One region of the Enterococcus sp. UD-01 genome, then DNA from elsewhere that is predicted to be linked to it. Evidence: a T-box and tRNA genes for the amino acid it is inferred to sense, from the RefSeq annotation. Region 1 holds a T-box; the other regions hold tRNA genes.
What was found. The T-box of region 1 lies ahead of argS (arginine--tRNA ligase). A T-box ahead of a tRNA ligase gene usually reads a tRNA of that ligase, here a tRNA-Arg.
Positions count from the first base shown of each region.

Region 2: it has a tRNA-Arg gene. The T-box ahead of argS (arginine--tRNA ligase) is inferred to sense a tRNA for this amino acid. The anticodon was not compared.
Region 3: it has a tRNA-Arg gene. The T-box ahead of argS (arginine--tRNA ligase) is inferred to sense a tRNA for this amino acid. The anticodon was not compared.
Region 4: it has a tRNA-Arg gene. The T-box ahead of argS (arginine--tRNA ligase) is inferred to sense a tRNA for this amino acid. The anticodon was not compared.

Region 1 is NZ_JBIYEU010000001.1:452,527-460,306, forward strand. It holds gene ABH902_RS02215 (inositol monophosphatase family protein) at 1-87, opposite strand, end outside; gene ABH902_RS02220 (UPF0223 family protein) at 84-368, opposite strand; gene ABH902_RS02225 (voltage-gated chloride channel family protein) at 393-1,661, opposite strand; gene ABH902_RS02230 (MATE family efflux transporter) at 1,944-3,299, shown strand; gene ABH902_RS02235 (HD domain-containing protein) at 3,360-3,863, opposite strand; gene argS (arginine--tRNA ligase) at 4,144-5,835, opposite strand; T-box leader at 5,921-6,122, opposite strand; gene tsaD (tRNA (adenosine(37)-N6)-threonylcarbamoyltransferase complex transferase subunit TsaD) at 6,178-7,215, opposite strand; gene rimI (ribosomal protein S18-alanine N-acetyltransferase) at 7,212-7,676, opposite strand; gene rimI (ribosomal protein S18-alanine N-acetyltransferase) at 7,660-7,780, opposite strand, start outside.
Region 2 is NZ_JBIYEU010000004.1:28,154-35,933, forward strand. It holds gene rpmA (50S ribosomal protein L27) at 1-278, opposite strand, end outside; gene ABH902_RS05005 (ribosomal-processing cysteine protease Prp) at 291-635, opposite strand; gene rplU (50S ribosomal protein L21) at 670-978, opposite strand; ribosomal protein L21 leader region at 998-1,073, opposite strand; tRNA gene ABH902_RS05015 (tRNA-Arg) at 1,243-1,316, shown strand; gene ABH902_RS05020 (ABC transporter ATP-binding protein) at 1,397-3,286, opposite strand; gene ABH902_RS05025 (ABC transporter ATP-binding protein) at 3,279-5,015, opposite strand; gene ABH902_RS05030 (MarR family winged helix-turn-helix transcriptional regulator) at 5,012-5,473, opposite strand; gene ABH902_RS05035 (hypothetical protein) at 5,630-7,387, opposite strand; gene ABH902_RS05040 (hypothetical protein) at 7,678-7,780, shown strand, end outside.
Region 3 is NZ_JBIYEU010000018.1:21,792-29,571, forward strand. It holds gene ABH902_RS13220 (DeoR/GlpR family DNA-binding transcription regulator) at 1-295, shown strand, start outside; gene ABH902_RS13225 (PTS sugar transporter subunit IIA) at 288-731, shown strand; gene gatB (PTS galactitol transporter subunit IIB) at 754-1,032, shown strand; gene ABH902_RS13235 (PTS galactitol transporter subunit IIC) at 1,048-2,394, shown strand; gene ABH902_RS13240 (galactitol-1-phosphate 5-dehydrogenase) at 2,409-3,452, shown strand; gene lacD (tagatose-bisphosphate aldolase) at 3,458-4,414, shown strand; gene ABH902_RS13250 (hypothetical protein) at 4,846-5,895, shown strand; tRNA gene ABH902_RS13255 (tRNA-Arg) at 6,248-6,319, opposite strand; gene rpoN (RNA polymerase factor sigma-54) at 6,379-7,698, shown strand.
Region 4 is NZ_JBIYEU010000008.1:51,208-58,987, forward strand. It holds gene ABH902_RS08695 (PTS sugar transporter subunit IIB) at 75-398, shown strand; gene ABH902_RS08700 (PTS lactose/cellobiose transporter subunit IIA) at 420-737, shown strand; gene ABH902_RS08705 (PTS sugar transporter subunit IIC) at 831-2,105, shown strand; gene ABH902_RS08710 (PTS sugar transporter subunit IIB) at 2,397-2,717, shown strand; gene ABH902_RS08715 (PTS lactose/cellobiose transporter subunit IIA) at 2,742-3,062, shown strand; gene ABH902_RS08720 (PTS sugar transporter subunit IIC) at 3,186-4,640, shown strand; gene ABH902_RS08725 (hypothetical protein) at 4,715-4,933, shown strand; gene ABH902_RS08730 (DUF3188 domain-containing protein) at 4,955-5,152, shown strand; gene ABH902_RS08735 (DUF3284 domain-containing protein) at 5,152-5,565, shown strand; tRNA gene ABH902_RS08740 (tRNA-Arg) at 5,762-5,835, shown strand; gene ABH902_RS08745 (acyltransferase) at 5,925-7,007, opposite strand; gene ABH902_RS08750 (hypothetical protein) at 7,389-7,780, shown strand, end outside.

The DNA.
Region 1 (7,780 bases):
CAGTTCAGCATCTATGCTAGCACGGATTTTTTCAGCTGCTGCATAGATCCATTCCTTGACTTCTTTTATCATTACTTGCTGTATCATTTTGTCTTCGCTCCTATTTTTAATCTGCCTGACTGCTGCTTTTTCGCCTGCTGAACGGTTCGATAAAGGGAATAGCCAGAAGCTTTTTCGAACTCATTGCCTAAACGTTTTTCTTCTCCGATACTTTTGACGACTTGTTTAAATGCTTGATAGTTTTTAAGAAACGTAGTCGTTTCAATCCCTTGTTCATTCGCTGCTTCTACTGCAGACCACAGATTCGTCACGATCACCATTTCCTTTGTGGTCCAATCTAAATCTAATGGATACTGATAGTCTTTCATTGTTCGCCCTCACTTACTTATCGTTCATTTTGCTTTGCGCTTTTGCCAATTCGTCCAAATGGGTAAAAACAATACACCTTTTTCCACTTCAGTTTTTTGAGAAGAATATATACCAGTGTTGCCGGAACACATGAAGCTGATTAAACAGATCATAAAAAAGAACAAGGCCGCTTCCCCGCCAAACAGCTCAATCCCCATAATAAAGCAAGCAATCGGAGTATTTGTTGCACCTGAAAAGACGCCGATAAAGCCTAAACCGGCCAAAAAAGGAATCGACAAATTCAATAATGGTGCTAAAGTACTGCCCAAGGTAGCCCCAATTTCAAACAACGGTGTTACTTCGCCACCTTGATAGCCTGCGCCTAAAGATAGTGCTGTGAAAAATAGCTTTCCTATAAAATCGTACCAATGATTGCTTCCAGCAAAAGCGTCTTTTAAAAGCGGCAAGCTTAACCCTAAATAGCGCTGCGTTTGTAAGATTAAAGCAACTGCCACAACAACTGCTCCGCCGATAAAGTTTCGCCAGACGACATTTCCCACATGTTTTGCATAAAACGTTTTAAGCCAAACAATCGAACGACTGAACAGCCAGCCGACTAAACCGAAAATAATTCCGGCAATAAAAAGCTTGATAAACAACGCACCGGTCCATGCCGGAATTGCCCCCATTAAATAATGGGTATGCTGAGCGCCTAAAGCTTCTGCAACAAAATTTGCAAAAAAAGCAGCAAAAAAGCTTGGGAAAATGGCATCTGATCGTAAACGGCCAATCACTAAGACTTCAAGTCCAAAGATCGTGCCCGCTAAAGGTGTGCCAAACACTGAACTAAACCCAGCGCTAATGCCGCTGATAATAACAATTTCTCGTTCCACATTATCTAACTTGAACAAGCGACCAACCGCGTTAGCTACTGCTCCGCCCATTTGTACAGCTGTTCCTTCTCGACCTACAGAACCACCGAATAAATGAGTCGTAATTGTTCCAAATAAAGTTAGAGGAATTAAGCGCAGCGGAATATTTTCAGCATTGCCATTCGCCTGCTCAATCACTAAATTATTTCCGCGAACTGCATTTCCGCCATACCGGCTGTATAAAAAAGCGAATAACGCTCCACTGACCGGTAGTAGCAATAACAGCCAGCTATTTTCAAGTCGAAGCTTTGTAACAAACGTCAAACTACTTAAAAAGAAGGCAGATAAGCTGCCCATCACTATGCCGACGAACGCGGTAATCACCAACCATTTCAACATATAAATACTAATTTTAACTGGTGCGTGTAAATTATCTTCCATTTTTAATCCATCGCCTCTTTCTGCCTGTACCAATTGAATACTCTCTCTACTTTTGAATCATCGTTTACAATTATAACAATTTTTCCAGAAAGAAACGAGAAGGAAATCATCTATATATAAACTTTTCATTTTTTTATTTTTTATCAGCAAAGTCTTAATGTCAACCTCTTGCAAAACCTAAAAAATGTGCTACTATGAATAGGAAAATTTTGAACCGTTCTACTAAAATATTTTTGTTCTGCGCACTAAAATTACACATCAATCAACGGAAGGATGTTTTCAGTGAAAGAACTCACTCACGGTAATCCCGCAAAACTGATTTTTTTCTTCACGATTCCTTTATTAATCGGTAATATCTTCCAGCAATTTTACAATATGGCTGATATGATTATTGTTGGACAAACCTTAGGAAAAGACGCCTTAGCTGCAGTAGGCTCTACCGGCAGCATTACTTTTTTAATTATCGGCTTCGCGCAAGGGTTGACCGCTGGACTATCAATTATTACCTCGCAATATTTCGGCGCCCAAAATTATCAAGGAGTGAAAAAAAGCTTCGCTACCAGCATTTTGATTAGTGCTGCTGTAACGATTTTCTTAACTGTTTTAAGCTTGGTTTTTGTTCATCCGATACTGGTTTTAATGCAGACGCCTCCTGAAATAATTAAAGATGCTCAAACCTTTATTTCTATTATATTTGTTGGTATTTTTGCCGCAATGGCTTTTAATTTACTTTCCAATATGATTCGGGCTTTAGGCGACAGTCGAACGCCGCTTTTCTTTTTAATCATTGCCAGTGTCATCAATGTTGTTTTGGATTTGATTTTAATTATTAACTTTCATATGGGGGTAGCAGGAGCTGGTATCGCTACTGTCACTGCACAGATCATTTCAAGTATCTTATGTGTCCTCTATATTCGCCGCAGAATACCCAATTTACAGTTACGCAAAAAAGATTTTGCTATCAATAAAGAAGAAATCCGCACGCATTTAAATATTGCTCTGCCGATGGCTTTCCAATCTTCCATCATTGCCATCGGTGCGATTGTTTTACAAGCTGCCTTAAATAGTTTAGGAACAGATGTGGTTGCCGCACAAGCTGCATCCAGCAAAATTGAACAATTTGCGACTCAGCCTATGATGTCCTTTGGTATCGCGATGGCGACGTTTACTGCCCAAAATTATGGCGCTAAAAATTACAAACGAATTATTCAAGGCGTGAATCAATGTTTAGTGATGAGTATTGGCTTTAGCTTTTTAGCCGGCGCCATCGTAATTTTCTTTGGAGATCACTTGGTGACTTTGTTTGTCAGTGCTAAGGAAACAAAGGTTTTAGCTCTTGCACAGACCTATTTTAATGTCAATGGCAGTATGTATTGGTTATTAGCAATATTGTTCATTGTCCGTTATACCCTGCAAGGTCTTGGTCAAAGCGTGATTCCTACTTTAGCCGGACTTATGGAGCTGGTCATGCGCTCCTTTGCAGCGATTATTCTAACGGCAGTCTTTGGCTTTATCGGAGCAGCACTTGCCTCACCACTAGCTTGGGCCGGATCTGTTGTAGTGTTGATTGCTTCTTATATCAAAGCGATGAACCGACTTAAATCCTTGGAACGGGCTAAAATGAACGAAGGCTTATAAATGTATTTTTTAACAAAAAAAACGGCTGCTCTGTTTAATTTACAGAGCAGCTGTTTTGGTTTAAATCGTTTGTTTTTTTCCGATCAATTGGCGCCATTTTGCTTTTACGGCATTGCCCATTGGCTCTGACGCTTCTTTGACTGCGCAATATTTGTCTACCATTGTTACAATATAGCTTTCTTTGTATTTCGGCGGTGCAATGGTTGCGCCCCACATATGCTTAATAATGATATCTCGTTCTAAGTCAGAAAGCTCTGTCAGCTTTTCTGCATTTTTAACGGCAATTCTAGGATGCATGTAGGCATGAGAGCCTTCATCGAATTTTGTTGTGCGCCAGTCATAATAAAATAGATCATGCAATAAGCCGGCACGAGCAGTCGCTCTGGCATCGCCATTCCATTTTTTGGCTAGCTTGTAGCTATTGTATGAAACACTGATTGAATGCTCTAAACGAGTTGAATGAACATGCTGAGTATAGTTGCTTAAACGCTGTACTTCTTCAGTTGCCAGTAAATCTTCTACATAAGACATATATTCCTGATCTTCACGCCATTTTTCCGTCATTAATTCTGGTTCCACCTTTTTATGTAAGCAATAATTAAATGATTGCTTTGCATTTTGATAAAATTCTTTGAATGACATCTGTTTCCAAAGAATTTTTCGACTTGTATGCAGTATAGCACCTTGTTTTTGGAAATACTAGGAATTTCAACTTCCGTAAACAAACTTTAATATTTCCTTTATAAACGTATTTTCTAGTATATTAAATGACTATCTTTACAAGATGCTTATTAAAAAAATCCTTTACCCAGTCAAAAAAACTAGCTAAAGGATTTTTTTTTAATTACATTTCGTTAGGTGCATGTAAGCCCAATAGACGTAAATCCTCTTTAAGAATCGTAGCCATGGCAAAGACTAAAGCCAGACGCGCTTCTTTTTGTTCATCTTCAGCTAAGATTTTAACATGAGCATAGTATTTATTAAATGCTTGTGCCAGTTGAATAGCATGTTTGGCGATAACAGAAGGCTCATATCTTTCAGCCGCCTGCAGGACCACCTCTGGGAATTTTTGTAATAACTTCACTACTTCCCAGCTGTCTTTATCGTTTAATTGATATGCTTTGTTTTCATCAATCGTGAAATCTGCTTTTCTTAGAATACTCATTGACCGAGCATGCGTGTACTGCACGTAAGGTCCCGTTTCTCCTTCAAAACGAACGACTTCATCCAAAACAAAGTCAAAGTTATTCAAACGATCATTTTTCAAATCATGGAAAATAACCGCACCGATTCCCACTTGCTTCGCAACTTCTTCACGGTTTGGCAAATCAGGATTTTTCTCCATAATTTGTTTGTTGGCAAGCTCGACGGCTTCATTTAATACTTTTTCCAATAAAACAATTTTTCCTTTTCGGGTGGATAGCTTTTTACCGCCTTGGGTAATCAAACCAAATGGTATATGATGCATATCGTCTGCCCAATCAAATCCTAGTTCTTTTAAGACCGCTTTAAGCTGTTTAAAGTGGTTGGATTGTTCATTACCGACGGCATAAAGAGATTGTGCAAAATCATACGTCCGTTTACGATAAATGGCAGCAGCCAAATCACGCGTAATATAAAGAGTCGCTCCGTCAGATTTTTTTATTAAGGCCGGATTTAGATCATAGGCAGACAAATCAACGATTTCCGCTCCGTCATTTTGTGTCAGTAGATGCTTTTCTTCCAGCATCGTTACGACTTCTGCCATTTTATCATTATAGAAAGCTTCGCCATTATAAGAATCAAAGGAAATTTCCAGCATCGCATAAATTTTATCGAATTCTTTTAGCGACTCTGTCCGGAACCACTGCCATAGTTCTGTGGCTTCCTGATTGCCTTCTTCCAGCTTTTTAAACCACGCGCGTGCTTCTTCTTCTAATTCAGGTTCAGTTTCAGCTTTTTCATGGAAATCAACATATAGACGCAACAGTTCAGCAATTGGTTCATTTTTGACTGCTTCTTCTGAGCCCCATTTTTTGTAAGCGACGATCAATTTACCAAATTGAGTCCCCCAGTCGCCTAAGTGATTAATGCGAATTGGTTGATAACCAATTTTTTCTAAAATATAGGCAAGTGAGTTCCCAATAACGGTAGAACGTAAATGTCCCATTGAAATTGGCTTCGCTATGTTTGGTGAAGACATATCGATCGGCACATTTCCCTGCCCACCGATATTACTGTCACCATAATGGCCTTTATCCTTAGCAATTTGCCCAATGACAGCTTCTGTAATCATAGCTTTGTTCATAAAGAAATTCAAGTAAGGCCCAACGACTTCGATTTTTTCAAAATCCTTACCGTCAATTTTTTCAGCTAAATCGGCAGCGATCTGCTGGGGCGCTTTGCGGTAAATTTTTGCCAGAGAAAAGGCTGGAAAAGCAACGTCACCATGCTCCGCAGATTTGGGATTTTCCAATAGCTGCGCGACTTGCTCCAAGGTTAAATCATCCTGTACTGCCTGAAAAATCGCTTTTGCGACTATTTCTTTGTTATTCATCATCGTTCCTCCTATTAATTTTAACGTTTTACTTACCATGTATTCATTTAGTGGATAAATACAAAAAAATCCCTGATGCTTACGCATCAGAGACGAGATTTTCCCGCGGTACCACTCTTTTTGTTCGTCAATTTGCAACGAACCTACTTTAATCTATAACGGTAGATGCCGTCTGCCTAAGCAGATTCTCAAAAGTGCGGTTCCTTCATCCAGTTATTTTCGGCTTGCACCTTCCCGAAATCGCTGTGGTAACGCAAATGAAGTACTCTCTTTTTCATCGAATCATTATTAAACTTGTTTTATTATAGCAAATTTTTTTTACTGTGCCTAGTCCTATTTTGCTTAGTTCATCGGTACAAAGCTTAAGCCCGGTTCTGCATTTAAAGATAAATCAGCCACATGTCCCTTTTGCGCTTCTACAAAAGCAGCACCGCCAATCATAGCGGCATTATCGCCGCATAAATGAAGAGGAGGAACAATGAAAGTTACCTCTGGAAGCTCCTGAGCCATTTGTTCACTTAAGCTTGCCCGCAAGCCTTTGTTTGCGGCCACACCACCAGCCAGCACTAGCTGCTTTACTGGAAATTCTTTACATGCACGTAGCGTTTTTGCTGTTAGAACCTCTACAACACTCGCTTGGAAGCTAGCAGCTAGATCTTCTGTTGATAGCTCTTCATCTCGTTGCTGGGCATTGTGAACCGTGTTGATGAAGGCACTTTTTAAGCCGCTAAAACTAAAATCATAATTCTCTTCTTTCAGCATGGCCCGAGGAAAGTGATAGGTATCTTTTCCTAAATGAGCCAATTCATCAATCTCTTTACCACTAGGATAGCTTAAGCCTAAGACACGACCTACTTTATCATAAGCTTCGCCAGCAGCATCGTCTCTTGTTTCGCCTACGATTTCATAGGAGCCGGCTTCTTTCATATAAACTAATTCGGTATGTCCTCCACTAACCAATAATGCCATCAAAGGAAACTGTAAAGACTCAACAAAATTAGCGGCATAAATATGGCCCGCCATATGATTTACAGGTATCAAAGGTAAATCATGCGCCCAAGCAAAGGCTTTCGCTGCTGAAATCCCGATCAATAAAGCTCCGACTAAGCCTGGACCATAAGTTACAGCTACACCGCTCAACTCTTGCGGTATTACTTCAGCTTCAGTTAACGCCTCATCAATACATAATGTAATTTCTTCTACGTGATGGCGACTGGCTACTTCTGGCACCACACCGCCAAAGCGTCGATGACTTTTCACCTGTGAGGCAACAATATTCGCTAAAATATGCTTGCCGTCTTCTATAACAGCGACACTGGTTTCATCACAGCTACTTTCAATAGCTAATAATAAATTTCTTTCTTTAGTAAACAAAGTCATTTTTTCACGTCCTTCAATTTCAAACACATTACGACCCCATCCTCTTGCGGATGACTATAATAATTTTTACGACAATTAATAAATTCAAAGCCGTTTTTTTCATATAATTTTTTTGCGGAAAGATTGGATGCCCGAACTTCTAGAAACGCCTGCGTAAATCCCTGTTGTATCCAATGCGCTACCGCCTGTTTCAGCAACTGTTGCCCTACGCCCTGACCTTGATGTTCCTTCGCTACGACAACATGGTTTATTTCTATTTCATCAAAAATTTCATGATAGGCAATAAAACCAAGCCACTGCTTTTCTTGAACTAGAACAAAATACTCACTAAGCCGCTGCTCAATATCCGCTGCAAACTGTCTAGCTGACCAAAGACTGCCATGATCATACGACTCTTCACATATTTCCCAAAGCCTTTGTGCTGTTTCCGGTGAAAAATCGCGCTTACTTAGGTACATCATTTTTCACTTCTTTTAATGGCAAAATCATTTCAAGAGCATCTTCATTATTCTCAGTGTAATATTCGGGTTTAATAGTACTTGACTGAAAGCCTAGCTGCCGATAC
Region 2 (7,780 bases), on a different contig from region 1:
ACTGGATAAACAGACACTTGCTTTTTGTCGCGGCCTTTACGTTCGAAACGTACTACGCCGTCTACTTTTGCAAATAAAGTGTCGTCTCCGCCGATACCTACGTTTGTTCCTGGGTAAATCTTAGTACCGCGTTGGCGATATAAAATTGATCCACCAGTTACAGTTTGGCCGTCAGCACTCTTAGCACCTAAGCGTTTAGATTCTGAATCACGACCATTGGAAGTAGAACCCCCACCTTTTTTATGGGCGAATAATTGTAAATTCATGTTTAGTAACATCGTCTGCACCTCCTATTTTTCATTGATAGTTTTCACTTGGATAAATTCATTATGTTCTTGCTCAACTGCTTGTAAACCTAATAATAGATTTTCCAAGAGAATTTGGGCAATGTTGGTTTGTTCCTGATTCGTATGCTCAATCATCTCCACATAAAGGTAACCACCTTCAGCTTCGTTGGTTTCTACGATCGGTTCAAAACCTGCTAAAGCGTTAATTCCATTGACAGTGCTGATCGTTAGTGCAGAAACTGCTGCGCAAACGAGATCGCTGCCGTACGGACCTGCTTCAGCGTGCCCTGAGACTTCAAAAGATAGAATTTGTCCTGCATCATTTCGTTTAAAAGAACTTTTAATCATTGATAGGCCTTCTTTCCTATACAACTTAAAAGAATTATGCGTTGATTGCTTCGATCACAACTTTTGTATATGGTTGACGGTGACCTTGTTTACGGTGAGTATGTTTTTTAGGTTTGTATTTGAACGTTACGACTTTCTTTTGTTTGCCGTGTTTTTCAACAGTTCCTTCAACAGTTGCACCTGCAATAGTTGGAGCACCTACTTTTGTAGATTCGCCGCCTACTAAGATAACTTCGTCAAAAACAACTTTTTCGCCTGCTTCTACGTCTAATTTTTCAACGTAAATTGCTTGGCCTACCTCAACTTTTACTTGTTTACCACCAGTTTTGATAATTGCGTACATGCTATAAAGCACCTCCTTCTTCTAGACTTAGACTCGCCATCCCAAGTGATGATTGCTCATACTTACAAACTTGTTCTGTGCGGTTGTAGCTGTGGAGACCACAATTACAACATTAACATCATATCAAAATTAGCGCTTGTCGTCAACGAAAAGTTCATGATTTCCAGTAATAGGGCTGTTTTCAGAAAAAGTTTGTTGTTATTTCTAATTTATGATTGACTTTGTTTTCCATGTTCATTATAATAAATTTTGTTGCGTTAGTATGCGCCAATAGCTCAGCTGGATAGAGCACTCGCCTTCTAAGCGAGCGGTCGGGAGTTCGAATCTCTCTTGGCGTATTCGATTTATCCGTTTTATTAAATAAGAAACAGCAGTCAGTAGATCTTTCTAACGACTGCTGTTTTTTTATTGTACCGTTTTAAGACAATTCAACTTTTCCTGTATATAATTGATAGTACACGCCTTTTTCTTCTAATAGATCCTCATGATTGCCGCGTTCAATAATTCTACCGTGATCCATTACCATAATCGCATCAGAATTTTGAATCGTAGATAAGCGATGGGCAATGACAAATACAGTCCGGCCTTTCATCAGACGATCCATCCCCGCCTGTACATGTTTTTCCGTTCGCGTATCGATGCTTGAGGTTGCTTCGTCTAAAATCATCACAGGAGGATCAGCAATCGCTGCTCTGGCAATTGCCAACAGCTGCCGCTGTCCTTGCGACAAGCCTTCGCCATCGCCGGTAATCACGGTGTCGTACTTCTCGGGTAAATTGTTAATGAAAACCTCCGCATTCGCTAATTTAGCGGCTTGAATGACATCTTCATCGGAAGCATCTAGCTTTCCGTAGCGAATATTTTCACGTATAGTTCCAGTAAATAAATGAGTATCCTGTAAAACAATTCCCAATGATCGTCTTAACGAGCTTTTTTGGATTTTCTTCACGTTGATGCCATCGTAACGAATTTTGCCTTCTTGAATATCGTAAAAGCGATTAATCAAATTCGTAATGGTTGTTTTCCCGGCACCGGTTGCACCTACAAAGGCGACTTTTTGTCCCGGCTCTGCATAAAGATTGATGTCTTTTAAGACTTTGTTTTTAGGATCGTAGCCAAACGAAACATCTTCAAAACGCACATCGCCAGTCAGTTCGGTATAAGAAACCGTTCCGTCCTCGTGAGGATGCTTCCAAGCCCAGAGTCCAGTTCGTGCTTCACTTTCCACCAATTGGTCGCCTTGCCGAATAACGTTTACCAACGTCACGTAGCCATCGTCAACTTCCGGCTTTTCATCGATCAATTGGAAAATCCGCTCTGCACCAGCTAAAGCCATAATTACGAAATTAATTTGTTGGGAAACCTGACTGATCGGCATGTTTAAAGAGCGACTTAATTGAAGAAAGGAAGCAATCATCCCAATCGTCATGCCTGAAATGCCATAGACAGAAAAGATTCCACCAATAACGGCTAATAAAACATACTGAATATTGAGCAGATTCATCATAATCGGCATTAAACTATTGGCATATTTATTTGCTTGCGTAGCACTTTCCCGCAATTCTTCATTCATTGCAACAAATTGGGAAATCGTCTGCGGCTCATGATTAAAAATCTTCACGACCTTTTGCCCGTGCATCATCTCTTCAATAAAGCCATTTACTTTCCCTAAATCTTGTTGTTGTTTGCCGAAATAGCGACCGCTGCGGCTAGCAATTGCACGAATCGTAACAATCATTAAGCCAACTGAAACAATCACCAGTAAGGTTAATGGCACGCTAATTGAAAACATTGCGATAAACACACTGATAAAGCTAACAAATGCTGCAATCAGGTTAGGAATACTTTGTGAAATCATTTGACGAAGTGTATCCGTGTCATTGGTGAAATGGCTCATAATGTCACCATCGGAATTCCCATCAAAGTAACGTATCGGCAAGGTTTCAAGGTGGGTAAACATTTCATCCCGAATCGATTTTTGCGTTCCTTCACTAATACGAACCATAATTAAATTATAAAACAGGTTTGAAACAATACCGACAGCGTAAATCAACGCCATCGTAGTAATAGCTTTTAATAAGCCTGAAAAATCCGGATTGCTCGTCCCCAGTAAAGGCGTAATATGATCGTCAATCACGACTTGTAAAAATAGTGATCCCCGAACATTCGCAAAGGTGCTTAAAAGAATAAAAATAAGAACTGATACAAGATGGAACTTGTAATTTTTGTACATATAAGAAAATAATCTTTTCAGTGTTCTGATTGGATTTTGGCTTCCGCGAACACCTTTTGTTTGTCCATTACGCATTCTCGTCACCAAATCCTTTCGCTTGAGATTCATAAACTTCCTGATAAATTTGGTTGCTTGCCAGCAACTCGTCGTGCGTACCGATCGCATTAATTCGTCCCTTATCCATTACAATAATTCGATCTGAATCTTGAACGGAAGAAACACGCTGACCGATGATAAAGGTCGTCGTTCCCGGAATTTCCTGACGCATACCTTCACGAATCAAGCGGTCGGTTTTGGTATCTACAGCACTGGTTGAATCATCCAAAATTAAGATTTTCGGCTTTTTCAATAAGGCACGGGCAATACACAAACGCTGCTTTTGACCGCCGGAAACATTATTTCCGCCTTGTGAAATCATGGTATCATATTTATCCGGAAACTCTTGGATAAAGCTGTCTGCCTGTGCGATCTTGCATACACGAATTAAATCCTCATCTGTTGCCTCTTCATTGCCCCAGCGTAAATTTTCTTTGATTGTTCCTGTAAACAAAACATTGTTTTGCAAGACCATACTCACTTGGTCACGCAGCGTTTTAAGGTCGTATTCCCGCACATCTCGTCCGCCAACCTCGACTACGCCTTTGGTTACATCATAAAGCCGGGGAATCAGCTGAACCAACGTAGACTTAGAGCTTCCTGTTCCACCGACAATACCTATCACTTCTCCTGATTTGATTTCCATATCAGCATCCATCAAAGCTAATTTGTCCATATCTTCGGCATAGCTAAAGCTGACATCTTTAAAACGAACAGAACCGTCTGACACTTCATAGACAGGAGCCTCGTTATTTTTCAAATCACTTTCTTCTGATAAAACTGCCGTAATCCGTTCTGCAGAAGTTCGCGCCACAATAACCATCACAAAAACCATAGACAGCATGTTCAAGCTCATCAAAATTTGCATCGTATAGGTAAACATGCTGACTAGCTCACCGGTTGTCAAGCTGCCGCCGACTACAAACTTAGCACCCAGCCATGAAATCAGCAGCATACAGACATAAATCGCAAATTGCAAAATTGGATTATTAAACGCCACAATACTTTGAGCTTTTGAAAAAGTTTTATAAATATCTTGAGAAACTGACTTGAATTTTTGATCCTCATGCTCTTCCCGAACGTATGATTTCACCACACGAATCCCTTGAAGATTTTCTTGAACCACATTATTTAATTTATCATAAATCCGAAAAACCTTATTAAAATTTGGGTGAGCAAAGTAAATGACCAGCGCTAAACCAATCATCAAAAAAGGCACGACGCCCAGATAAATCAACGATAAGTCCTTATTAATTCGAAACGCCATCGCCAACGAAAAGATAAAAATCAGCGGGCTGCGAACCAAAATTCGAATGATCATTTGATACGCATTTTGAACATTGGTAACGTCTGTTGTCATCCGAGTAATCAGACTTGAAGTAGAAAATCGATCAATATTCGAAAAGGAGAAACCTTGAATTCGTTTAAACAATTGATCCCGCAAATTTTTGGCGAAGCCAGCCGATGCTACAGCCGCATAACGCCCGGACATAGCCCCAAAATACAAGGCAATGACTGCACATACAAACAAAACAGCGCCATACATTAAAATGGCGTTTTTATCACCTTTTTCAATTCCATTATCAATCATCATGGCCATCACTAAAGGAATAATAATATCCAAAGCTACTTCGCCGGTTACAAATAAGGGCGTAATAATACTTTCTTTTTTATACTCGCCTACATTGGCAATCAGTTTTTTTATCACGTAATGCGCCTGCCTTTCTTGTCTATTTTTTTACTATTTTCAGATATTTTCTCTACCACTGCAAAAAAAACACTTAGCTCTGTTTCAGGAATATCTTCCACCAGCGATCGATTGAAGGTTTGCAGTTTTGAGATATTCTCCTTCACTTTTTGTTGCCCCAGTTCGGTCAAAACGATTGATTTAAGTCGATTATCATCTTTGCAGCTTTTACGCTGAATGAATGAACGCTTTTCCATCGTTTGCAGCACACCGGTAGCTGTTGAACGTCGAATATCAAATTCCTGTTCGATATCTTTTTGATAAACGGGAATCTGCTCTTTATTGCGACGATGAATAAAGTTCAGCATACTCATTTGGGTACTTGAGGAAGATGCGCCGTCTTCTTTTAAGATTTCTGCTGCTTTTCGGTTTAACTCGTTCGCCAAAATCCGAATTTTCAGCGCGACTTTTCTGTCCATATTTTCCCTCCTCATTAAATAGTTCGTGACCTAACTATCTTACGATAATTAGGTGGGCAGGTCAAGAGAGAAAGTGGTTTTTGTTTAGGTTTAGTGAAGATAAATAAAAAAACCGTTATAGACTCAGAAATTTCTGAATGTATAACGGGTGTATATCTAGTTTTTGTGCGTTAAATATTTTTTCACCAGAGAACTTATTCCATATATAATTAAAGTAATAAGTGAAATGATTTTAATTACTAAAGATAGCTTGAAAAAATTACTAGGATTATAACCGATCACAACTGTATTTTCCCCTTTAGGAGCTTTTAAAATTAAACTACCAATCTGTGATACTTTATAATCAGTTTTGCTGAGTTTTTTCTTATTTAGTGTTACGGTACTTCGCTTATAAATGCTTACAGGTAATAATACCTCATCATTGTTCGTTTCATTTTCCCAAGTTAATGCTAATTGATTCTTTTCAGTCACCGTTTTTTTCAGTGCTGTTTTATTATGCAAAATTTCTTCTGAGTAAGTTTCGTACGTATTAAACGATTTATCACTATACCTAGGTAAGTAATCTGAGGTGGACTTTGTAACAGTATTAAAAGCAGCGCCTAATGGATTGTGTCCACCAAAAGCTTGACGAATCTTTTCAGGATCACTTTCAAAAATAGTTGCAGCTTTATCAGTAATAGGCTGATCAGATTTCCAAGCATCCGCACTTGAAGCGATTTGCAAATTAACATTATTACAACTTAGTAGGGCTAAAGTAATGAAAAAAGCTAGAAAAAGTCGTTGTAAAGTAGGATTTTTTTTCAAACTTTCTTCATGTAACTTTTGCATCCTCATTCCCCAACCTAATAGCAATAAAATACATGCTACACATACAAAACGCTGTGGAAACTGCATAGATTGAATAAAAGTGAATTTTGCCGCAATACTATTCCAAGGTACAAATTTTGAAGATAGCAATAAAAAGAATAAACCGACTGAATGAATCAATTTCTCAAAAGAAGAAAGTTGTTTCCAAAATATGCCCGCTGAAACAGCTTGAAAAATAAAAAGAAAAGAAAAAATCAGCCCTAAGGCTGCCCAGCCGGGCGCTCCAATTGAAAATGAAGTGCTGTTTGACAGCATATCTTGAACTGCATATGGTTTAATCAGTCGGTCTCCAGATAGATCCAGCACACTGCCAAAAGTATTTGCTGAAAGTAACACTGCAATTAGAACCGCTAAAAGTGTATCTTTAATCATTTGCCATTTATTTTTGCAATAAATAAACGTATAAACATAAAAAGGAACTAAAGCCAACACAGCTAATACTGTTGAAAAAAGATGCACAGAAATCAATAGAGCAATTGGTAAACCTAACAATAAAGGTTTAATGGGTCGTTCTTTATGCTGAAACATATAGACAGCTGGAAGAAGTGCCAATGGTAAAAAGGCTGCCCCCCAACCAGAAAAATTAGTGACAAGTGCATAATAAGCAATCGTCGCTGTAGACATATAAAAAATAGCCGCAACAATTGAATATATATGAGAGATTTTTGCATACCGACACAACGCATACATTGTACTACCACTAACAAAGAAACACAGAAAAGAAGAAATTAACTGGAATTTAAACCAAGTTCCAACTATTGTTAATAGTAGCGCTTGAACAATTGCAAAGTCCATTCCATACATTGCATTAACTACTCTGCCAGACTGAGCAAAACCATACAATGATTGAAAATAACTAAAATGTCCTGTCGTTAATTGTTGACTTAGATCGTAAAAACGATTCATATGAAATAAAAAATCATTTGAAACAATTAGTGCATGTTTATAAAGCTGAGGTGAAACCATGAGAAAGGATAGTATGCCAATAATAAAGATTGCTTGCAATAGATTTTTTTTTGAGTGTTTGATTGCCGACCACTTAAACATTTCATTACCTCCATTTACTAGGTCTATCATATCATATAGTTTTTTCTTAGCCTACACATGGACGAAAAATTAATTACATTTAAATATGAAACAATATATTCCTGAAACAGAGGTCGCTTTTGCGTCAATGCTTTAATCGAAGCAATGCCACAAACACTCTTTCTTGAATTAGAAGATCAACTAGGTCGACCCACTTACCATCTAAAAAAGTCAGGAGACAACCGCTCACCTTTTAGCTGAAGCATTTGTCTTATTTCGCCGTCAATTGATCACCAATCAAGTGATTGATAATGAAGCGATATTTATTGATGGTACAAAAATTGAAGCAGATGCCAACAAATTCAGTTTCATCTGACACAAAGCGACCAATCGTTATTTTGGATAAGCAATCAA
Region 3 (7,780 bases), on a different contig from region 1:
AATATTCGTTGACTTAGGCTTTTTCGGTTGTGCCGGTATCGATATTAAATCGGGCGTAACGAATTATCATATGGGTGAAATCGAAATTTCCAAGGTCATGCTTCATCAAAGTAAAACAGTGATTTTGTTGGCTGATGAAACCAAGTTCGGCAAGTCAGCTCTTTATAAAACCTCGAGTTTGGAAGATTTAGATATCGTTATTACGACTAACATTAAAGAAGCGGAAGTAGAAGAAGAATTCTCAAAATATGATTTTGAAGTTATTAAAACGCAAGGAAGTGAAAAGAATGGTTAAAAAGGAATTTTTATTTAACACTTCTTTTAATACAAAGGAAGAGCTGTTTCAAGGTGCAACTGAATTTTTAGTTCGTAAAGGCTATGTGTCAGAGGCGTTTGAAACGGCGTTAAACACCAGAGAAAAAGCTTTTCCAACCGGGTTACCAACTGTACCACCTGTTGCAATACCGCATACAGACGGTACGTTTGTAAAAAAAGATACAATTTTATGTATCGTTAATCAGCAAGAAATTGTTTTTAATGAGATGGGAGGTGACGAAGAGGACATTGTTCGGCCAAGAGTATTTTTTATGTTAGTGCTTAGTGAAGGTGAGACGCATCTGGCTCAATTGCAAAACCTCATTGAAAAAATTCAAGGGGGCGAATTGGTGGCGAAATCTTTAGGTGCTAAAAACTTAGAAGAATTTGAACGTGCTGTAAATCTGTATTTGTAAAAATAGTTGAGGAGGAATAATGATGAAAAAACGTATTATTGTTGCTTGTGGCGGTGCTATAGCAACTTCTACTGTAGCGGCTAACCGTATCAGAGAGCTGTTAAAAACCAATGGCATTGATGCAGAAGTAAAGCAAACTAGGATTACCGAATTAGATACAGAAAAGGATGGAGCAGATTTAATCGTTACAACGGCCAAAGTGAAAAAAGATTATGGTGTACCAATCCTTCACGGTGTAGCCTTTATTTCAGGGATTGGTATTGAAAAGCTGGAGCAACAAATTTTAGATGCCTTAAAATAGGAGGAGGGGTTTTTAATGGGAGTTATTCAATATATTGTTGATTTAGGTCCGACAGTCATGTTGCCGTTAATCATTTTTATTATCGGTGTTTTGTTAAAACAAGGTATTGGAAAATCGCTTCGTTCTGGTTTGACAGTTGGAATTGGTTTTGTCGGAATTAATTTGGTTATTAGTTTAATGACGGAAAATTTGGGTGATGCGGCTAAATCAATGGCTGATAATTACAATTTAGGCTTGAATGTTATTGACTTAGGCTGGCCGGGCACCGCGCCTATGGCATGGGCCTCAAACATGGGCTTGATTGCGATACCAATTGCAATCGGAGTGAATATTTTAATGTTGGCGACGAAACTGACAAAAGTGGTCAATGTTGATATTTGGAATATTTGGCACATTGCTTTTACAGGAGCCATGATTCAAGTAGCGACAGGAAGCTATGTTTGGGCAATCGTAGGGATTGTCATTCACGCAGCAATTATTTATAAGCTGGGAGATATTTTTACTCCCGTTACGGATGAATACTTTGGGTTAGAAGGAATTGCGATGCCTCACGGTACTTCGGCCTATATGGGGGGTATTGCAAAACCGATTGATGATTTGATAGAAAAAATTCCCGGCTTAAAGAAAGTAACCTTAACGCCGGATCGAATTGAAGAACGTTTAGGTGTTTTCGGTCAGCCGACTGTCGTTGGAGCTATCTTAGGGTTTGTCATTGGTTTATTAGCAAAATATTCTATTGGCCAAGCGGCAACTTTAGCGGTACAAATGGCTGGGGTAATGGTTTTAATGCCGATGGTCGTTAAGCTGATTATGGAAGGACTCATTCCTATTTCCGAAGCGGCTCGTACAATGTTGGATAAACATTTTTCAGGAAGTGATTTTCGGATTGGTTTAGATTGTGCGTTAATGCTGGGAGATCCAGCAGTGGTAGCTTCTTCTATGCTATTTGTTCCATTAACCATCTTAATTGCAGTAGTTTTGCCGGGTAATAATATTCTTCCGTTCGGTGATTTGGCAACTATCGGCTTTTTCGTAGCCATTGCCGTAGGAGTACACAAAGGCAATATTTTCCGCGTATTATTTTCAGGTACCGCTATTATGACGATGACATTATGGATTTCAAATCAAATGGCGCCGATTCAACAAGCGCTGGGTCAACAAGTCGGCTTGACAAAAGCAGGAGAACAAATTTCTTCTATGGACCAGGCAGGTTCTCCGATTACTTATCTATTGTCTAAGGGAATTACGTTGGAAATGGGGCTTGGCTTTTTTGTAATCCTCGTACTTTATGGTTTTTGTGTTGCTTACACGTATACAAAATATAAACAAGGAAAATTATATGTTGAATCAAAAGAAGCTTAGGAAGGTGAGAGCAAGTGAAAGCTTTAACGGTAACAGATGTAGCAGCGTTTGAATTGCAAGAGATTGCTAAACCATCACCTAAAAAAGGCGAAGTATTAATCAAGGTGGCATACGTAGGTGTTTGCGGGTCGGATTTGCCTCGTTATTTTGACGGTGGTGTTCATCAATTTCCTCAAGTGCTGGGTCATGAATTTTCAGGAATTGTTGTTGAAACGGGTGATGCAGTGGATTTAGCAAAAGGGACAAGAGTAGCGGTTGCTCCACTCGTTCCATGTAATGAATGTGAACAATGTCGAAGCGGTCATCCACAATTATGTTTGCATTATAGTTTTATTGGCTCAAGACAGCAAGGAGCAATGGCGGAATATGTGATTGCGCCGGCTGAAAATTGTTTGGTGGTACCAAAAACGTTAGATTTAAAAATTGCAGCGACAATTGAGCCTTTGACTGTAGCTATTCATGGTGTTGAACGCATCCGTACAAAAGCCGGAGATAAAGCAGTTGTTTTGGGAGCGGGAACAATCGGTTTAATGACAGTGCTTGCGTTGCGTGCTAGAGGCGTAGGTGAAATTATCGTGGTTGACTTAAATGAGCAAAAATTAAAGTTGGCTCAAAAAATTGGTGCAGATTTGGTGGTCAATCCTTTGAAAACTAATTTAGATACGTATTTCGAAGAACATGGGCTGGGAACCATTGTTTTTGAAACAGCAGGCAATCACATAACACAGGTACAAGCGGTAAAATACGCGGCGCGCAAAGCAAAAGTAGTCTTTGTCGGTACTTCTACTCATCCTGTACAATTTGAAGCAGAGGAGTTTGAGTTGATTTTACGTCGGGAATTAGAATTGACCGGTTCCTGGATGTCTTATTCTGCACCTTTTCCGGGATTTGAATGGCATGCAGCGTTAAATTATTTAGCAAAAGGTGAAATTGATACCCGACCATTAATTACTGGCATCTATTCTTTAGAAGATCAAGCTCTGCCCTTTGAAAAAATGCGTGAAAAGAATTCAAAAGAAGTGAAGGTATTATATGAAATTGGAGGGGAAGAACAGTGAGCGACATGCACAAAGCACGCTTAAAACGAATGTTGAATGAAGCTGGTATCATCGCAGCGTTAGCGATTGATCAGCGCGGCGCCATGGAAAAAATGATGGGGCAATTTAAAGAAAAAGCCACTGCGGAAGATATAATAGAATTTAAAACCTTAGTTTCAAAGGAATTAACACCCTACACATCTTCCATATTACTAGACCCCGAATACGGATTACCTGCGGCCAAACAGAACGATCCAGCCAGTGGCTTGTTACTAGCATACGAGAAAACGGGATATGATGCAACTGTTCCTGGAAGATTACCTGATATTTTAAATGAATGGTCTGTTCACCGCTTGAAAGCAGCCGGAGCAGATGCCTGTAAATTCTTACTTTATTATGATATTGACGAAGAAGAGGCAATTAATGAGCAAAAACATGCCTTTATTGAACGATTAGGCGCTGAATGTCTAGCAGAAGAAATGCCGTTCTTTTTAGAGTTGGTTTCTTACGATGCAGCGGGTTTAGCTGCCAACAGTGCAGAATATGCCAAACGCAAACCCCATAAAGTCAATGATATGATGAGAATTTTTTCTGATGAAAAGTACCATGTGGATGTTTTAAAAGTAGAAGTTCCCGTGAATATGAATTTTGTAGCCGGCTATGCTCAAGGTCAAGCGGTCTATTCTCAAGAAGAAGCGGCACAATACTTTGTCGAACAATCTCAAGCTACCGCGCTGCCTTTTATTTTCCTAAGTGCAGGGGTTTCAGCAGAGCTTTTCCGCGATACTCTGCGCTTCGCTAAAGAAGCCGGCTCGACTTTTAATGGTGTTCTTTGCGGCCGAGCAACCTGGGCTGAAGGTGTTGGCATCTACATTAAAGAAGGAAAAGATGCTGCGCTTAAATGGCTGCGCGCGCAAGGAAAAGAAAACGTCGCGCAACTAAATGATGTATTAGCTGAAACGGCAACGCCAATTAAACTATAAAAAATGTAAAACTGGGGAAGTAAATAACTGCGAGGTTGAGCCAAAAGTCGTTTAGGTTCGAGCAATTGGAGTAAAAGCCGACCAATAGGCTTTTTATATTGATCGTCTTTTATGAAATTGCCGAAGAACCTGACTTTTGACCACCGTTTATTCGTAAGTAGTGGGCGGGACAAGACTGTTTTTTTAGTTTTGTTTCGCCCACGTTTTGGTTTATGTAAAAATATTTTGAACGGCCAGCAGAGTTAACGCAAATGCAATAAGAACTCGTTATTTTTTCATTGATTCATGAATGAGCTGCTTCAGACAATTGCAGTTGCTTTTTTATTAAATAATAAAACGTAAGTCATAGAATCCTTTTAAATCAAAATATTTGTATAAAAAAATAACCGCTTCTATACTAAAAGTAACCAAAGATTAGGAGGATGAATGAAATGGAACAAAGAAAAACAGGTTTTAGAACCTATTTTACCGATGGCGAGGCAGGTGTTAATATTTCTTGGGGCTCTATTTTTGCAGGAGTAATTACGTTTTTAGCTATTTTTATGACACTTGGTCTTATAGGTTCTGCAATTGGCTTCGGAACACTTGAACCCACTTCAAATAATCCTTTAGAAGGCGTCGGAACTGGTTTGATTATTTGGACAATTGTTACAGTGGTGCTTTCACTTATGGCAGCTGGGTTTGTGGCTGGTGTGGCAGCTAGAAGAATTGGCTTGCTGCACGGCTTCTTAACTTGGGCTACCAGTATGTTAGTCGTAATGCTGTTGGTTAGTTATACAGCTATCAGCACTTTTTCAGCCGTAGGTTCACTTTTAGGCAATATCGCTTCCGGCGTGGGAAATGGTGTGGGTGCGGTTGCTTCGACAACTGGAGATGCTATTTCAAAAGGCTTTGATAAAGTTACAGATGAAATAGGGACAGTGAATACCCAAGAATTGCAGGGAAATGTAAACAAGTATTTAAAAGATACGGATGTACCAGAGCTGCAGCCAGATTATTTAAAAGATCAAATGAATGAGGCTACGGATAAAATTAAAGAAGCCGGTAAAGAAATTGCTAAAGATCCTGATAATGCAGATAAAGTTTTTGATGATACTGCAAACTCTTTACAGGATCAAGCCAAAAAAATTGGAGACTCTGTTGATAGGGATGCGATTGCAAACGCCGTTGCTAAAAATAGCGACTTGTCTCAAGAAGAAGCTCAACAAGCGACGGATAATATTTATAATGGCTTAAAAACAGCCACTGATGAAGCTCAAAAACAAATTGATACAGCTCGTACGAACTTGGAACAAGCGAAAGATGATTTAAAAGAAACTATTGACGATGCTAGAAAAGCGGCTGATGATGCAGCTGATGCGACTGCTAAGGCTTCTATCTGGGGCTTTGTTGCGATGATTATCGGTTTAATTATCACTTCATTAGCCGGCTTATGGGGAGCAAATTTAGTGAAAAATCCTGAGAGAGAAATCAAAATGTAACGGATATAAAAAAATAAAATAAGTAGTTTAAACAAGAAGTTGTTAGTGAGGGAAAACCTTCCTAACAGCTTCTTAATTTAATATAGAAATTGCTTTATTTATAGGATACAATAAAGACAGTATTAAACAGCAAATTAAAATAGCTTTTGTCAGGAGCGGATCTTCGCTTTCGTTGGCTGACTGATTGGTCGGTATCAAGCGTTTAAAAAGTTAAAGGATTATGCTGCAAATTTTTATTTTGATTTTTTAAATAATGAATTCCTTGTTTCAAAATGCATTGTTAAAACAAAAAAACACCTTTACGCCAAGTAAAAGTGTCTGCAAGTATTGATTTCAGTGATTTTATAAATAACGCGTCCTGAGGGAATCGAACCCCCGTCTCAAGAACCGGAATCTTACGTGATATCCACTACACTAAGGACGCAAGCACGAATACTAGTTTAGCTGATAATTCGAAAAAATACAAGAGGAAGAGTAAAAATAATGAAATTTGAACAACATTTATCTCAACAGCAAAAGCAAGTTCAAAAGTTAGCCATGACACAACAGCTGCAGCAGTCTATTCAAATTTTACAATATAACACAGAAGAGCTTTATTCTTATATAGAAACAAAATCACTGGAGAATCCTTTAATCGACATTCAAACGGAAAGCAGTAATGATTTTTCAACGGCAAGTTCAAGAACGTACACCGGCGAAGAAAATAATTATCTCAATCAAATTCCTGATAATCATACATCGTTGTTTGAATATTTAATTGATCAGATTCATTTAAATTATCGGGATACGTATCTTCGAACATTGGTTTTATTTTTAGTGGAATACATTGATTTAAACGGTTATTTGATGATTGATTTACAGGAGGCCGCTGCTAAAACAGGAGCCAAATCGATTGAAATGCTTGACGCCTTGACCTTAATTCAACAACTAGATCCGGCTGGTGTTGGTGCACGCGATTTGCGGGAATGTCTGCTTTTGCAGATTGAGCGAGATGATGCGGCGCCTGAATTAGCTTATATTGTCGTTGAAGAAGAATTCACGCATTTAGCCGAACGTAAATGGGCTCTGATAGCGAAAAAATTTAACGTGGAACTAGCAGAAATTCAAGTGATTTTTGATTACATTCAAACCTTGACGCCGGCTCCAGGCAGTATTTTTGAATCGACCGCTGGTTTATATATTCGTCCTGATTTAACTATCAAAGTAAAGAATAACCAGTTGATTGTCACGTCCAATAAAACTGGGACACCAAAAATACAGTTTCAGCAGGACTATTTTGAACGAATGGAAGCGACAGAGGATGCCGAAGTTCAAAAGTATATCCAAGAAAAGAAAAATGAATTTGAATGGCTGGAAAGAACGATTGCCCAAAGAGGAGATACGATTTTAAGAGTTGGCAGTGAAATTGTAAAAAGACAGCAGGACTTTTTTCTTAAAGAAGATCGTCCGTTAAAGCCAATGACCTTGAAGGAAATCGCTGATACCCTGAACATTCATGAATCCACAGTCAGCCGGGCAGTAAATGGTAAATATTTGGCTGCTGATTTTGGTGTTTTTGAGTTAAGAACCTTCTTTTCTCATGGACTAACTAATAATACTGGCGAAGAGACCTCTACGGACAGCGTAAAAAAAGCCTTGCAAGCCTTAATCGATAATGAAAACAAAGCCAAGCCGTTGTCTGATCAAAAAATTGTAGACCTACTACAGGAAAAAGAGATTACTATTTCGCGGCGCACGGTGACCAAATATCGTGAAGCTTTAGGCATTCCATCCTCTTCTAAACGCAAACGTTACGATCAATAACGTAAACTCGTCTGACAAATGGTTTGTTGGACGAGTTTATTTTAATAAGCAGGAAATCAACAGCAACAAATAGTGGGCGTGA
Region 4 (7,780 bases), on a different contig from region 1:
TATACATTTTTTTTGGCACACTTCTTGCTTTATATAAAGATGTAAAACAATTTAAATTCAGGGAGTGGAGAACAATGGCTAAAAAAACAATCATGTTAGTATGTTCAGCAGGAATGAGCACAAGCTTATTAGTAACAAAAATGCAAAAAGCAGCAGAAGAACGCGGGATGGATACCGATATCTTTGCAGTATCAGCCTCTGATGCAGACAACAACTTAGAAGCCAAAGATGTAAACGTATTACTTTTAGGCCCGCAAGTTCGATTCATGAAATCACAATTTGAACAAAAACTGGCACCAAAAGGCATTCCGTTGGATGTTATTAATATGTCAGACTACGGCATGATGAACGGTGAAAAAGTATTGGATCAAGCAATCTCATTAATCGAAAACAAATAAAATAAAGAGGGAGTTATGACAATGGAACAACAAAACTTAGAAGCAGTTATGGGGTTAATTATGTACGGCGGTAATGCCAAAAGTGATGCAATGGAAGCGATTGCTGCAGCTAAAGCTGGTGACTTCGAATTAGCAGATCAAAAAATCGCTGACGCAGAGGAATCCTTAGTACAGGCACATCATGCGCAAACAGGAATGTTAACACAAGAAGCACAAGGAAATCATATGGAAGTTACGTTATTGACTGTACACAGTCAAGATCATTTAATGACATCAATTGCTTTCACTGATTTGGCGAAAGAAATCATCGATTTGTATCGTCGTATTGAGAGCAACTAATCAGGTTGAAGTTTTTTGAACGGAACTTTAACAAGGAGTGTTTTGAAAAGCATTACGCTTTTTAAATAAATATTGTATGGGAGGAAATACAAAATGGACAAATTTGTTCAGTGGATGGAAAAGTATTTTATGCCGAAAGCTTCAGTTATTGCAGCTCAACGGCACTTAGTGGCAATTCGTGATGCGTTTGTTGTAACGATGCCGTTAATGATTTTAGGAGCGCTGGCAGTTTTAATCAACAATCTGCCGATTCCGGGATTCGCAGATTTGATGGACAAGCTATTTCCAAAAATCGTCAATGATGCACCAATCTGGAAAAGCTTTGGCGGAAATATCTGGAACGGTACCTTTGCGATCTTTTCAGTATTAATTGCCTTTTTAGTTGCTTATAACTTAGTTAAATCTTATGGAAAAGACGGGATTGCAGCAGGAACTGTATCTGTCGCTTCATTCTTTGCTGTTGGAGGACTTAGCGGTATGGACGCAACAGGATTATTTATTGCATTAGTTATTGCACTTATTTCAGGAGAAATTTTCCAAAGATTAGTTGGTAATGAAAAATTAGTAATTAAAATGCCAGATGGCGTTCCACCGGCAGTTGCAAAATCTTTTGCGGCATTATTACCAGCAATGATTACCATCAGCTTATTTAGTTTAATTACGTCTATTTTATTTGGCTTCGGAATTGACAATATCGTTGTTTCATTCTATGAAGCAGTTCAAAAACCATTTATGGGCTTAGCGAACAGCTACCCTTCAGCTTTATTATTAGCCTTTATTACACCGTTCTTATGGTTCTTCGGATTACACGGTGCCAACATGGTTGATCCATTGATGCAAACAATCAATGTGCCAGCAATTGACGCTAATATCAAAGCACTAGAAGCAGGTAAACAAATTCCGTATATTGTCAACAAACCGTTCTTCGATTCATTTGTTAACTTAGGCGGAACAGGAGCTACTTTAGGTCTATTGATTGCAATCTTTATCGTAGGTCGTAAAAACAAACCCTACAAAGTGATTACTAACTTAAGTTTAGCACCAGGGCTTTTCAATATTAATGAACCCGTAATGTTTGGTTTGCCGATTGTGTTAAACCCAATCATGTTTATTCCATTCATTATTACACCAATGGTTCTAGTTACCATTGCTTATGTAGCGACAGCTACCGGTCTTGTGCCAGGAGCAACCTTTATGCCACCTTGGGTAACACCACCAATTATCGGCGGATTCTTAGCAACAAAAAGTATTGCCGGTGGTGTGCTTGCCGCAGTAAACCTAATTGTTTCTGTATTAATTTACCTACCATTTGTAAAAGTAGCAACAGATCAATTCTTGAAACAAGAAGCTGCTCAAGTAACAGAATAAATCATAGACTCTTCCTACGGCTCAGCCATGGAAGAGTTTTTTAGCTCTAAAAACCATTTGCAATAGCTATAAGTTTTAGATAGTGCATCAATGTGTAAAAATGATTAATACCGTTATATCAACAAAGAAAACGCACACAAATTGATGTGTGTAATGAATTTTTACTAGTGTGTACACAAAATGTATAGACCAAAACCTTGATTTAAAGGGATTTGGTCTATACAAATTTTTGGCACGCTTCTTGCTTTATATTAAAATGTAAAACAAATAAAATTTTAGGAGTGAGCAAAAGTGGCTAAAAAAACAATTATGTTAGTTTGTTCGGCAGGAATGAGTACAAGTTTATTAGTAACAAAAATGCAAAAAGCAGCAGAAGAACGCGGCATGGATACCGATATCTTTGCAGTGTCAGCATCTGATGCGGACAATAATTTAGAGGCAAAAGATGTAAACGTTTTACTTTTAGGCCCACAAGTTCGATTTATGAAATCACAATTTGAACAAAAACTAGCACCAAAAGGCATCCCGTTGGATGTTATTAATATGTCAGACTACGGCATGATGAATGGTGAAAAAGTATTGGATCAAGCAATCGCGTTAATGGACAAATAAATACACAAGAACGGAGCAATAATCGTGGGAGACCAACAAAATTTAGAAGCAGTTATGGGCTTGATTATGTATGGCGGTAATGCGAAAAGCGATGCAATGGAAGCAATTGCCGCAGCTAAGGCAGGCGACTTCGAATTGGCAGACCAAAAAATCGTTGATGCAGAAGAATCCTTAGTACAGGCGCACCATGCACAAACAGGAATGCTGACACAAGAAGCACAAGGAAATCATATGGAAGTTACGTTATTGACTGTTCACAGTCAGGATCATCTGATGACTTCAATTGCTTTTACTGATTTGGCGAAAGAAATTATTGATTTGTATCGTCGTATCAGCAATGAATAGGTAGACTTATTTCTTTTTTGAACGGAAGAAATCATTAAAGTTTTTTGAACGGAACTTTAATCACCTGTGTTTTAAAAAGCACGCGCTTTTTAAATAAATAATACTTATAGGGGGAATTAAAAAATGGATGGATTAACAGCCTGGATGGAAAAGTACATTCTGCCGGTGGCTGGCAAAATTGGTGCGCAGAAACACTTGGTCGCACTACGTGATGCTTTTATCGGCACGATGCCAGCGACAATGGCCGGATCAATCGCAGTAATGATCAACGCGATTATTCGTGACTTGCCTCAGCAGTTCTTTTCTGATTATGCAGCAAACCTTGCTGCCGACAAAGGAATCTTTGCAGTTATCAACGTTATTATTGGGATTAATGGATTTGTTTGGAACGGTACGTTGGCAATTGCCGGCTTAGTTTTTGCCTTTTCTTGGGGCTATAATTTAGCTAGAGCGTATAAAGTCAATGATTTAGCCGGTGGTATTGTTGGGGTTGCTACATTAATTCAAGGAATCGCTTTTTCTTATTCTAATACATTAGAAACAGCTGTTCCAAAAGAGTTAGTTAATACAATCAATGCCGGTTCTGCCGATTCAGGCTGGACAGCAACAGCACAAGGCTTAACTGCAGGCGGCTGGGGCTGGTTGAAACTGGATCATTTAAATGGTAATGCGTATTTTACTGTTATGATTATGGGTGCAATTTCTGTTATCATTTTCTGTAAGTTAATGTTGGCAAACATCACAATCAAAATGCCGGACTCCGTTCCGCCAGCAGTATCAAAAGCGTTCGCTGCGATCTTACCAGCGACTATTGCGTTATACGTTATTGCAATTATTAATTTTGTTGTTGGTAAAATCGCAGATGGCCAATTAATTATTGATCTTGTTCAAAAATATATTGCAGAACCATTCTTGGGCTTATCTCAAGGTATCGGTGCAGTACTAATCGTTACAATTTTTGTACAGATCTTCTGGTTCTTTGGTATTCATGGGCCAAACGTATTAGCGCCTGTTTTAGAAGGTATTTGGGGCCAAGCGCAATTAATCAACATTGATATTTTCCAAAAAGGCTACAAAGGCTTGACTGGTACACCAGCCGTTTTAAAAGCAATTGAAGACGGCAAAGCTTATATGTGGGTTCGTGGTTCATTTGATGCCTTTGCCTGGTTTGGCGGTTCAGGTGGTACGATTGTATTGATTATTGCCATCTTACTGTTCTCTAAACGAGCAGACTATCTAACGGTTGGTAAATTGTCATTAGGACCTGGTATCTTTAACATTAATGAACCAATTATGTTTGGTCTACCAATCGTATTAAACGCGATTATGTTTGTACCGTTCTTGGTTGCTCCAGTAGTAGCAACAACGATTGGCTGGTTGGCAACCTACTTCGGTTTAGTTGCCCCGGTTTCTCAACAAGTAACGTGGGTTGTTCCACCGCTATTGCTTTCATTCTTAGCGACAGGAGCTGACTGGCGTGCACCGATTGTTACGCTAGTGTGCATGGTTGTCACATTCTTTATTTGGACACCTTTCGTGATTGCAGCGAATAAAATGGAACCAACTGATTTTGAATAAACAATAAAAAATGAAGCAGGTTGCTTTCATCTAAAGGTGAAAGCAACGGCTTTATAAGTGAAGGAGCAAAAACAATGATTACAATTGCAAGTGCAATGCAGCAGGAAGAAATCAAGAAGTTATTAGAAAGCTATGACGGCGGTGATTTTACATACAAGTTCTCAAAAAAACAAGGAATCAAATTATTTTTTGAAGTAACGGGTGAGCCACAGGAAGCGGCGGCCAAAGCGAAAGCATTAATTAAAGAACAATCTTGGGGCAGCGTATTATTTTTCCAAGCAGCGGCAGTTTAAAAAAGATTGGATGGATGTAAAATGGTAAGAAACGGCTTATTTATGTGCAGTATTGGTTTTTTGATAATTTTATTTACGTTGAATCCTGTTACAATGACCTATGATTTGTTAAGCATGACAACTGGTTTCTTTTTAGTTGTGGCCGGTGGCTATATCTTTTTCAAAGGAAAGAAAAATGAAGAAAATAAAGAGAAGAAACAGCAAGAGGTGAAGAAATAATGGAAATTACTAAAAAATTAAACATTCCGGCGCCTTACTTTTATGAAAAAGTGATTGATTCTGTTCTTTTTGATATTCGCAAGCACACCGGGAAAAGTTTGACAAAAAAACAATTGAACAATTTTGAATATGTAAAATCATTTTCTAAAAACAGTCGGGCCAAAATTAAAGTCGAAAAGGTTGTCGATAACACTGCTTACCACTTTAGAACCTCCACAACTAAAAATGATTTTTCAGTAGCTTATGATATTGTTCCGATTGATGAGAAATCCTGCGAAATTCATTATCAAGAAAAAATGGAATCCTTTGGTTTTTTACAAAAAATGAACGATGCTATTTTAGGAACGATTTTAATGTATTTTAAAAAGCGTCAATTTAAAAAAATGCTACAAATGATTGAAGAATCTTATTAAGAGTGTTGATAAGCACTCTTTTTTTGTGCACAGTCAAGCAAACATAAACGATTTGTGAAATGCGTTATACTGACTTAGTATTTTATGAAAAGTCACAGGGAATCAAAAAAATTGCTTTATTGAGTCAACCTAGTGGCTCTGGATGTTTTGTTTGAGGTTGACACATAGTTAAAAGAAATTTAAAATAATTGAGTATGTTCTCGTAGCTCAGTAGGATAGAGCAATCGCCTCCTAAGCGATAGGTCGCTGGTTCGATTCCAGTCGGGAACGTAAAAAAAACTTTAAGTCGTTGGCTTAAAGTTTTTTTATTTTTGAAGTAGATCAACATGCAATTTCAGTAAGCTGTATTACTCAACTCTTCAAGTGGGATTTTTGGCTAGTTCAGTTGAACGAAAGCGTCTTAGGAATTTAAGGATTGTTTTTCTTGCTAATTCAATAAGTACGCACAGAAAAAATACAAGCAATGGCTCAGCTACTGCACGTAAGATAAATTGTGGCCAAGGATCTAAAAAGTGTTCTGCATTTTTAAAGGTTTGAACCCATAATGTATCTCGAACAATGGGATTATCATGAATTAGGAGCACTGCAAACATACATGACCCTAAAAGCTTTGCTAGAAGGCTCTGGATGTTCACCTTTAACAACAAGATAAAGAGGCAAACTGAAAAGACTAACGCAGTCAAGCTGTTTAATTCAGCTAGGAAATAATGTGAAAAATGCAAAGCAAAGGAATCGTTCAAGCTGTTTATCAGCTTTGGTCCCGCTATGATTAATGCAAATGAAAAAATGCCAAGAATAAGCAGCAATGCTGTATGTCTTTCTATTATTTGATCTTCGTATTCTTTGATTAAATAGCCGATCAGAACAAAAATGATCATTAAAAATAATTTATCCAGTGAAAAACTAGTACCATAATCTGTTACGTTTTTTAACACGGCAGACAGTCGAGCAGCACAAATAAAAAATATCAGTGAAGACAAGATTTTTTTATTATCAACGGCTGCTACAAATGTTTTAAGCATTGGTAGCAATAAATATAAAAAGAAAAAATACGTTGGAAACCAATAAAGGGATAGGGGGATTGGAAAAAGATAGCCCCATCCGTATTTACTTAATTGAATCTTACCTAAAAAAAGAAAAAGTAAGTAGATGGATAGTGAATAAAAAGTGACTAAACCCCACAACTTGCTTAATTTCTTAGGTTTCCACGTAGAATCTGTTAAAAAATAGCCAGTAATTAAAACAAACAAAATTACGCCAATTTTTCCGAAACTTCCGATAACTTCGATGAAATACTGCCTATTAGAATATACTTCAGAAAATACCCACTTGCTATGTACTGCATAATGATGAAAAACAATCATTAGCATACTGATAATCCTGATCAATTCAATATTAGAACGCCTCGCCAACATCTTCCCCTCAAACTCCTTTTGTAACATTTGTAACTATAATGTAACATACATTCAATAAAAAACAATAGATATTCAAATGTAATTAGAAACTTAAGGTTTTTTTAAGCAAGATAATGATTAAATAAAGCTTTTCATCTTGTTTTGTAATATTACGTTAATATTAAATACGCTGTTTGGATAGAATTAATTGCTCTAAAAGATTTTTTTTAAAATCGGTACAAAAGGAATATAAATATCAGAAAGAGCCGCTATATGTTGTTTTGGTATTAAAAAAAATCATTTTGTATGTTTTTGGTCATATTTTTAAAAAAATTATTTTCAAAATGATAATATTTTTGCATTTACTATTGTAAAGCAACTTGGGCATATTATATAATTATTGTGTTATTAAGAAAGGAAAGTGAGAAAATGAAAAAGGTTAGTTTATTTTTAGTTTTTGCATTTACAGCATTAACGTTAGGGACAACAGCTAATGCAGCAGAACAAATTTCTGTAACGCCGGAAGCTGGTTTTGGTGATGAAAGTGTTCTTCAAGACTCTGGAACGGAAGAAGCCGCTGCTACACCTTATGCTGCGTCGGCACCAACAGTTACGTATCGTACGCATATTCAAAAAATCGGTTGGCAAGGTTGGAAACAGAACGGGAAAGCTTCCGGAACCTCTGGGCAATCCAAGCGTTTAGAAGCAATTCAGCTGAAAGTTCAAAATTCACCTTATAAAGGCGACATTCAATATCGTACGCATATCCAAAATATTGGCTGGCAAAGTTGGAAAAAGAATGGACAGACTTCTGGAACCTC